One region of the Streptomyces sp. NBC_00057 genome, then DNA from elsewhere that is predicted to be linked to it. Evidence: riboswitches for the same ligand, from Rfam matches in the RefSeq annotation. Region 1 holds a riboswitch; the other holds the start of a gene.
The links. Region 1 has a riboswitch for glycine ahead of gcvP (aminomethyl-transferring glycine dehydrogenase). Riboswitches for the same ligand answer to the same signal wherever they lie in the genome.
Positions count from the first base shown of each region.

Region 2: linked by a shared signal. The riboswitch ahead of gcvT (glycine cleavage system aminomethyltransferase GcvT) and the one ahead of gcvP (aminomethyl-transferring glycine dehydrogenase) in region 1 are both predicted to bind glycine.

Region 1 covers NZ_CP108256.1:7,579,733-7,583,697, forward strand. The annotation lists gene OG953_RS35700 (DNA polymerase IV) at 1-694, shown strand, start outside; gene OG953_RS35705 (PRC-barrel domain-containing protein) at 619-987, opposite strand; glycine riboswitch at 1,101-1,197, shown strand; gene gcvP (aminomethyl-transferring glycine dehydrogenase) at 1,391-3,965, shown strand, end outside.
Region 2 covers NZ_CP108256.1:2,926,519-2,930,483, forward strand. The annotation lists gene OG953_RS13495 (enhanced serine sensitivity protein SseB) at 1-555, opposite strand, end outside; gene OG953_RS13500 (AAA family ATPase) at 637-1,314, opposite strand; glycine riboswitch at 1,473-1,570, shown strand; gene gcvT (glycine cleavage system aminomethyltransferase GcvT) at 1,711-2,826, shown strand; gene gcvH (glycine cleavage system protein GcvH) at 2,918-3,295, shown strand; gene glyA (serine hydroxymethyltransferase) at 3,315-3,965, shown strand, end outside.

The sequences.
Region 1 (3,965 bases):
GGATCTGCACGACCGGGTGCGGGTCAGGACGGAGGTGGAACGGCTGGCCGACCGATGCGTCCAGCGACTGCGCGGCGCGGGGCGCTCCGGGCGGACGGTGGTGCTGAAGGTACGGCGGTACGACTTCTCCACGCTCACAAGGTCCGAGACGCTGCGTGGGCCCACGGACGACCCGGCAGTGGTCCGGGAGGCCGCCGCACGGCTCCTGGAGGCCGTGGACACCACCGGAGGGGTACGGCTCCTGGGGGTGGGCGTCACGGGGCTTGCCGACTACACGCAGGAAGACCTCTTCGCCCAGGCCGCCGGTGAGCAGGCCGCAACCGGGGAAGCCACCGAGGAGGAGACAGCGCCGGGGGGCGATGGGAACAAGCTGGTGGACGGTGCGCGGGAGGAGGTCCAGGAGACCGCCGAGCAGCTCGCCGCACGGCGCTGGCCCGCCGGACACGACGTACGTCATGACACCTACGGCCATGGCTGGGTGCAGGGCAGCGGTGTCGGCCGGGTGACGGTGCGGTTCGAGGAACCCGGATCCGCGCCCGGCCGGGTGCGTACGTTCCGCATCGACGATCCGGAACTGCAGCCGGCCGATCCGCTGCCGCTGGTGCGGAACCCGGTGGACTACTCGTCCTGGCCGGCCAGTCTGCCGAAATCCTTGTCCGGGCCGGTCTCCTCGGGCGGGGAGTCCAGACCGTAGTGCCGGTAGAGCTGGAGTTCCTGTTCCGGTGAGAGATGGCGGCCTACGCCGAAGTCAGGCGCGTCCTTGATCAGCGCACGGTCGAAGGGGACGCGGAGCGAATCCTCCACGAATTCGCTGGGTTCCAGCGGAACGAAGGCGTCCCGGCTGAACAGTCCGGTACGTACGGCCGCCCACTCGGGCACACCGGTCGCGTCGTCGAGGTACACCTCGTCCACGGTTCCGATCTTGGTGCCCTTCCGGTCGAACGCTTTGCGGCCGATCAGGCGGCGCGGATCGATGTCGGTCTGCACGGTCCCTCCCACTGGTCGCGGCTACTCCACAAGCACTACAGAAGTGCAGATCCGGGGGGTTGGCCACTCGAGAATTCCGCCGCGAACCCCGCTGGTAGGCTGGTGATGGCTGCTGACCCCGTGCGGGAGAGTCCTCCGGAGCGAATCCGAAGGCGCCGAAGGAGCAAATCCTCCCCGGAATCTCTCAGGCCCCCGTACCGCACGGACGAGGTCACTCTGGAAAGCAGGGCGGGTTTCGTGCGGCCAGTGCCGGTACGGTTCCCTTCCTCACCGACGGTGAAAGCCGGTACGCCGCAGGGCGCGCCGGTGAAGCTCTCAGGTTGAGATGACAGAGGGGGAGGCCGTTCGGGCACCCACGCCGTGGTGCCCCTCGCAGGTCGTGACAGACCAGGAGGCCTCCACCATGACCCCCCGTCGCACTCCGCTTTCCCAGCTGGAGCAGGGCATCCCCTTCGAACAGCGCCACATCGGACCCGATGCCGAGGCGCAGGCGAAGATGCTCGCCCAGGTCGGTTACGGCTCGCTCGACGACCTGACCGCGGCCGCGGTGCCCGATGTCATCAAGAGCACGGAGGCGCTGCAGCTGCCGACGGCCCGCACCGAGGCCGAGGTCCTGGCCGAGCTGCGCTCCCTCGCCGACCGCAACCAGGTCCTCGCCCCGATGATCGGGCTCGGCTACTACGGCACCTTCACCCCGCCGGTGATCCTCCGCAACGTCATGGAGAACCCCGCCTGGTACACGGCCTACACGCCGTACCAGCCGGAGATCTCGCAGGGCCGACTCGAGGCCCTCCTCAACTTCCAGACGATGGTCGCCGAGCTGACCGGGCTGCCCACCTCCGGCGCCTCGCTGCTCGACGAGGGCACCGCGGCCGCCGAGGCGATGGCGCTGGCGCGGCGCGTCGGCAAGGTCAAGAACGGCGTCTTCCTGGTCGACGCCGACACCCTGCCGCAGACGATTGCCGTCATCGAGACCCGCGCCGAGCCGGCCGGCGTCGAGGTCGTCGTCGCTGACCTCTCCGACGGCATCCCGGCGGAGGTCGCCGAGCGCGGCGTCTTCGGTGTCCTGGTGCAGTACCCGGGCGCCTCCGGGGCGGTACGGAACATCAAGCCCGTCATCGAGCAGGCCCACGAGCTCGGTGCGATCGTCACGGTCGCCGCCGATCTGCTGGCCCTGACCCTGCTCACCTCACCGGGCGACCTGGGCGCGGACATCGCGGTCGGCACCACGCAGCGCTTCGGTGTACCGATGGGCTTCGGTGGACCGCACGCAGGCTTCATGGCCGTACGCGAGAAGTTCGCCCGCAGCCTGCCGGGCCGCCTCGTCGGCGTTTCCGTCGACGCGGACGGCAACAAGGCATACCGGCTGGCCCTGCAGACCCGCGAGCAGCACATCCGCCGCGAGAAGGCCACCAGCAACATCTGTACCGCTCAGGTGTTGCTTGCCGTCATGGCCGGGATGTACGCCGTCTACCACGGCCCGGACGGGCTGCGGACGATCGCTCAGCGCACCCACCGCTACGCGACGATCCTGGCCGAGGGCCTGCGTGCCTCCGGCATCGATGTCGTGACCGGCGCCTACTTCGACACCCTCACCGTGCGTGTCCCGGGGAAGGCCGCCGATGTCGTGGCCGACGCCCGCGAGCGCGGTGTCAATCTGCGGCTCGTAGACGCAGACCTGGTCTCCCTCGCGTGCGACGAGACCACCACGCGTACGCAGATCGCCGCTGTCTGGGCCGCCTTCGGCGCCGACGGGGACATCGAGGCACTGGACGCCGCGGCTGCCGACGCGCTGCCCGAGGGCTTGCTGCGCACCGACGAGATCCTCACCCACCCGGTCTTCCATCAGCACCGTTCCGAGACCGCGATGCTGCGCTACCTGCGCAAGCTCGCCGACCGGGACTACGCACTGGACCGCGGAATGATCCCGCTCGGCTCCTGCACCATGAAGCTGAACGCGACCACCGAGATGGAGTCGATCACCTGGCCCGAGTTCGGCGCACTGCACCCCTTCGCGCCGGCCGAGCAGGCGCAGGGCTTCCTCACCCTCATCCGTGAGCTTGAAGAGCGCCTCGCCGAGGTCACCGGGTACGACGCGGTCTCGATCCAGCCGAACGCCGGATCGCAGGGCGAGTTCGCCGGCCTCCTGGCCGTGCGTGCGTACCACCGGGCCAACGGCGACAACCAGCGGACCATCTGCCTCATCCCGTCCTCCGCGCACGGCACCAACGCCGCCAGCGCCGTGATGGCCGGCATGAAGGTCGTCGTGGTGAAGACCGCCGACGACGGCGAGGTCGACATCGAGGACCTCCGCGCCAAGATCGAGAAGCACCGCGACGAGCTCGCCGTGCTCATGATCACGTACCCGTCGACGCACGGTGTGTTCGAGGAGCACGTCGCCGACATCTGCGCCGAGGTGCACGACGCCGGCGGTCAGGTCTACGTCGACGGTGCCAACCTCAACGCGCTGGTCGGCCTCGCCAAGCCGGGACGGTTCGGTGGCGACGTCTCGCACCTGAACCTGCACAAGACCTTCTGCATCCCGCACGGCGGCGGCGGTCCCGGCGTCGGCCCGGTCGGTGTCCGCGCGCACCTCGCGCCGTACCTGCCGAACCACCCGCTGCAGCCTGTGGCGGGCCCCGAGACCGGTGTCGGACCGATCTCGGCCGCTCCGTGGGGCTCGGCCGGTATTCTCCCCATCTCCTGGGCGTACGTACGCCTGATGGGCGGGGAGGGCCTGAAGCGTGCGACGCAGGTTGCCGTACTCGCCGCCAACTACATCGCCAAGCGTCTCGAACCGCACTACCCGATCCTGTACAACGGCCCGGCGGGGCTCGTCGCGCACGAGTGCATCGTGGACCTGCGGCCGATCTCCAAGGCCACCGGCGTCAGCGTCGACGACATTGCCAAGCGTCTGATCGACTACGGCTTCCACTCGCCGACCATGTCGTTCCCGGTCGCCGGGACGCTGATGATCG
Region 2 (3,965 bases), 4.7 Mb from region 1:
GCTGGCCAGCGCCCGGCGTGCGGTGAGCACGACACCGCTCTCCTCGAATTCGCCGGCCGCCGCGGCGAGGAAGTCGACGGGCTCCTCCTGCCAGGCCGGCTCGTACAGCCGGACCCTGCCTCCGCTGGCCGGCCCGTCCAGCGGGGTGCGTCCGGCACGGCAGAGCTCGGCCACGGCGGGCGGCGGCAGCGGCATCCCGACGGCGCCGCCCGGGTTCACCGCGATGCCGAGCTGCGGGGGCAGGCCACGGGCGAACTCGCGGGCGGGCGCGACGGTGAAGGACATGGCGGTGCCGACGCAGGCGAGGAACTGCTGTTCGGAGCTGAACACGGGAACGTACGCGGCGCCCTCGATCTCCAGCGTGGGCAGGTCCAGGTCGGGGGAGTCGGGTCCGCCGCCGCCCGGCAGGGGCACCCAGACGTGGCTGCGCCCGAGTACCTCGACGAGCCGCCCGCCCGCCTCCGGGCTGCCCACCGAGGCCATCAGAACTTCTTCGAGCTCATTGGCCGGCCATCCGCTCTGCGGATGGGACTGGACCTGTGCCGGAATGTCCACTGCTTCCCCTTCTTGCCCGAGCCTTCCGGCAGAAGATTAACGTCCGGCCGCCAGGCCCTTTGGCCCCTCACCCCCCAGGCCCTATGCGTCCGCGAACGCGATCCGGCCCAGCTTCCCCGCCGCTTCCCGGTCCAGCAGCACCGCCGAAACGCACCCGGGCGGCAGCAGACCGGTCTCGGTGTTCCGCAGCAGCCTCCCCACCGCCCTGCGATGCCGGGCGAACGCATATCCGGAGACCCCGCGCCCGCGCTCCCGCTGGCCCTCCCTCGCCGTCTGCGGTGTGACGTCGAGCAGGACGAGGTGGAGGACGCGGCCCCGGCGCCGCGCGTCACGGGCCAGCCAGCCGCGTACCCACGTCTGGGTTCCGCAGTCGTGGACGACGACGGACTCGCCGGAGCGCAGCGCCCGCCACAGTCCCCAGTAGTGGGCGACACGGACGAGGGGGCGGTAGAGGGCGTACGGGAGTAAACGGGGCATCAGCTCCGCCCAGCGGTCCCGGGTGTCCTGGGAGTCGATGGCACGGACCGTTGTGACCGCCCGCCGGATGAGCGTCGATTTGCCGCTGCCGGGCAGCCCGGAGACCACCACCACGTCGCCCGCCGCGAAGTGCAGGCTGTGCGGGCTGCGCCCGGCCCGCTCCCGCAGATCCCGCACGACGGGCGCGTGCGTGCCGAGTGTCTCCGTGGCCGGAGCCCCTGGCTGTGCGGGCATCGCGCCTTGCGCGACCCCCGCGGTCGTCGCGTACCGCTGCAACGTCATCGCCCTCCCCTGTCGGGTCACCCCACGTATGCCCATGAAGTGTAAAGAAAAGGTAATGCGGCACAACCGTCCACGCCGCTGAATTCCCATGCGGGACCGGGGGCCCACTCCGGCGCGATGCGTGCGATGATGACCCGGCCAACTGCATAAAGGCCGCTTGAATCCGCGCGGGAGAGTTCCGGTCACTGCATGTGCCGGGCGCCGAAGGAGCAAGTTCCTCCCTTGAATCTCTCAGGCCCCGTACCGCGTGGATGAGGCAGATCTGAAAAGCGGGCCGCTCTGCGGCTCCACCCAAGGTGCAAGCCGAACCCTTCAGGGGCTCTCGGCGAACCTCTCAGGTTCCGATGACAGATGGGGAGGGATTGTCCTCGTCGTCATGCCCTGGGAGCCATATCCATGAGCACCGCCCCCCGCCTCACCGCCCTCGATGCCCTGCACCGTTCGCTGGGCGCGACCATGACCGACTTCGCGGGCTGGGACATGCCCCTGCGGTACGCCAGCGAGCGCGACGAGCACAACGCGGTGCGCACCAGGGCCGGTCTCTTCGACCTGTCGCACATGGGCGAGATCACCGTCACCGGCCCCGCGGCCGCGGCCTTCCTGAACTTCGCGCTGGTCGGCAACATCGGCACCGTCGCCGTGGGCCGCGCCCGCTACACGATGATCTGTGCCGAGGACGGCGGGATCCTGGACGACCTCATCGTCTACCGCTTGGGTGACACCGAATACATGGTCGTCGCCAACGCCGGGAACGCCCAGATCGTGCTGGACGCGCTGACCGCGCGGGCCGACGGCTTCGACGCCGAGGTGCGCGACGACCGCGACGCGTACGCGCTGCTCGCCGTCCAGGGCCCCGAGTCCCCCGCCATCCTGGCCTCCGTCACCGATGCCGACCTGGACGGTCTGAAGTACTACGCCGGTCTGCCCGGCACGGTCGCCGGTGTCCCCGCCCTGATCGCCCGTACCGGCTACACCGGCGAGGACGGCTTCGAGCTGTTCGTCGCCCCCGAGCACGCCGAGCACCTGTGGAAGGCCCTCACCGAGGCGGGCGCGTCCCACGGCCTGATCCCGTGCGGGCTCTCCTGCCGCGACACGCTGCGCCTGGAGGCCGGCATGCCGCTCTACGGGCACGAGCTGACCACCGAGCTGACCCCCTTCGACGCCGGCCTGGGCCGGGTCGTGAAGTTCGAGAAGGAGGGCGACTTCGTCGGCCGCAAGGCCCTCCAGGCCGCCGCCGAGCGCGCCGAGACCGCTCCGCCCCGCAAGCTGGTCGGGCTGATCGCCGAGGGCCGCCGGGTGCCGCGCGCCGGTTTTTCCGTGGTCGCCGGGGGCGAGGTCGTCGGCGAGGTCACCTCGGGTGCCCCGTCGCCCACCCTGGGCAAGCCGATCGCCATCGCGTACGTGGACGCCGCGCACGCCACGCCCGGTGCCGCGGGCGTCGGAGTGGACATCCGGGGCAGCCACGAGCCGTACGAGGTCGTGGCGCTGCCCTTCTACAAGCGCCAGAAGTGACGTCCGCGCACATCGGAAGTGACGCAGTCGCGTCTCACACCGTAAGACCACCGTTCATCAGCACTCCCCCGCGTACAGGAGAATTCAGGTCATGAGCAACCCCCAGCAGCTGCGTTACAGCAAGGAGCACGAGTGGCTGTCGGCCGTCGAGGACGGTGTGGCCACGATCGGTATCACCGAGTTCGCCGCCAACGCGCTCGGCGATGTCGTCTACGCCCAGCTCCCCGAGGTCGGTGACACGGTGACCGCGGGCGAGACCTGCGGTGAGCTGGAGTCGACCAAGTCGGTGAGCGACCTGTACTCGCCGGTGACCGGTGAGGTCACCGCCGCGAACCAGGACGTCGTGGACGACCCGTCGCTGGTGAACTCCGCTCCCTTCGAGGGCGGCTGGCTGTTCAAGGTACGTATGGCGGAGGAGCCGAAGGACCTGCTCTCCGCCGACGAGTACACCGAGTTCTCCGGCAACTGAGACCCAAAGGGACCACCTGATGTCGCTTCTCAACTCCTCCCTCCACGAGCTGGACCCGGACGTCGCCGCCGCTGTCGACGCCGAGCTCCACCGTCAGCAGTCCACCCTCGAGATGATCGCCTCGGAGAACTTCGCTCCGGTCGCGGTCATGGAGGCCCAGGGCTCCGTCCTCACCAACAAGTACGCCGAGGGCTACCCCGGCCGCCGCTACTACGGCGGCTGCGAGCACGTCGACGTCGTCGAGCAGATCGCCATCGATCGCATCAAGGCGCTGTTCGGCGCCGAGGCCGCGAACGTCCAGCCGCACTCCGGTGCGCAGGCCAACGCCGCCGCGATGTTCGCGCTGCTGAAGCCGGGCGACACGATCATGGGCCTGAGCCTGGCCCACGGCGGCCACCTGACCCACGGCATGAAGATCAACTTCTCCGGCAAGCTCTACAACGTGGTCCCGTACCACGTCGACGAGACCGGCGTCGTGGACATGGCCGAGGTCGAGCGTCTGGCCAAGGAGTCCAAGCCGAAGCTGATCGTCGCCGGCTGGTCCGCGTACCCCCGTCAGCTGGACTTCGCCGCCTTCCGCCGCATCGCGGACGAGGTCGGCGCGTACCTGATGGTCGACATGGCGCACTTCGCCGGCCTGGTTGCCGCGGGTCTGCACCCCAACCCGGTG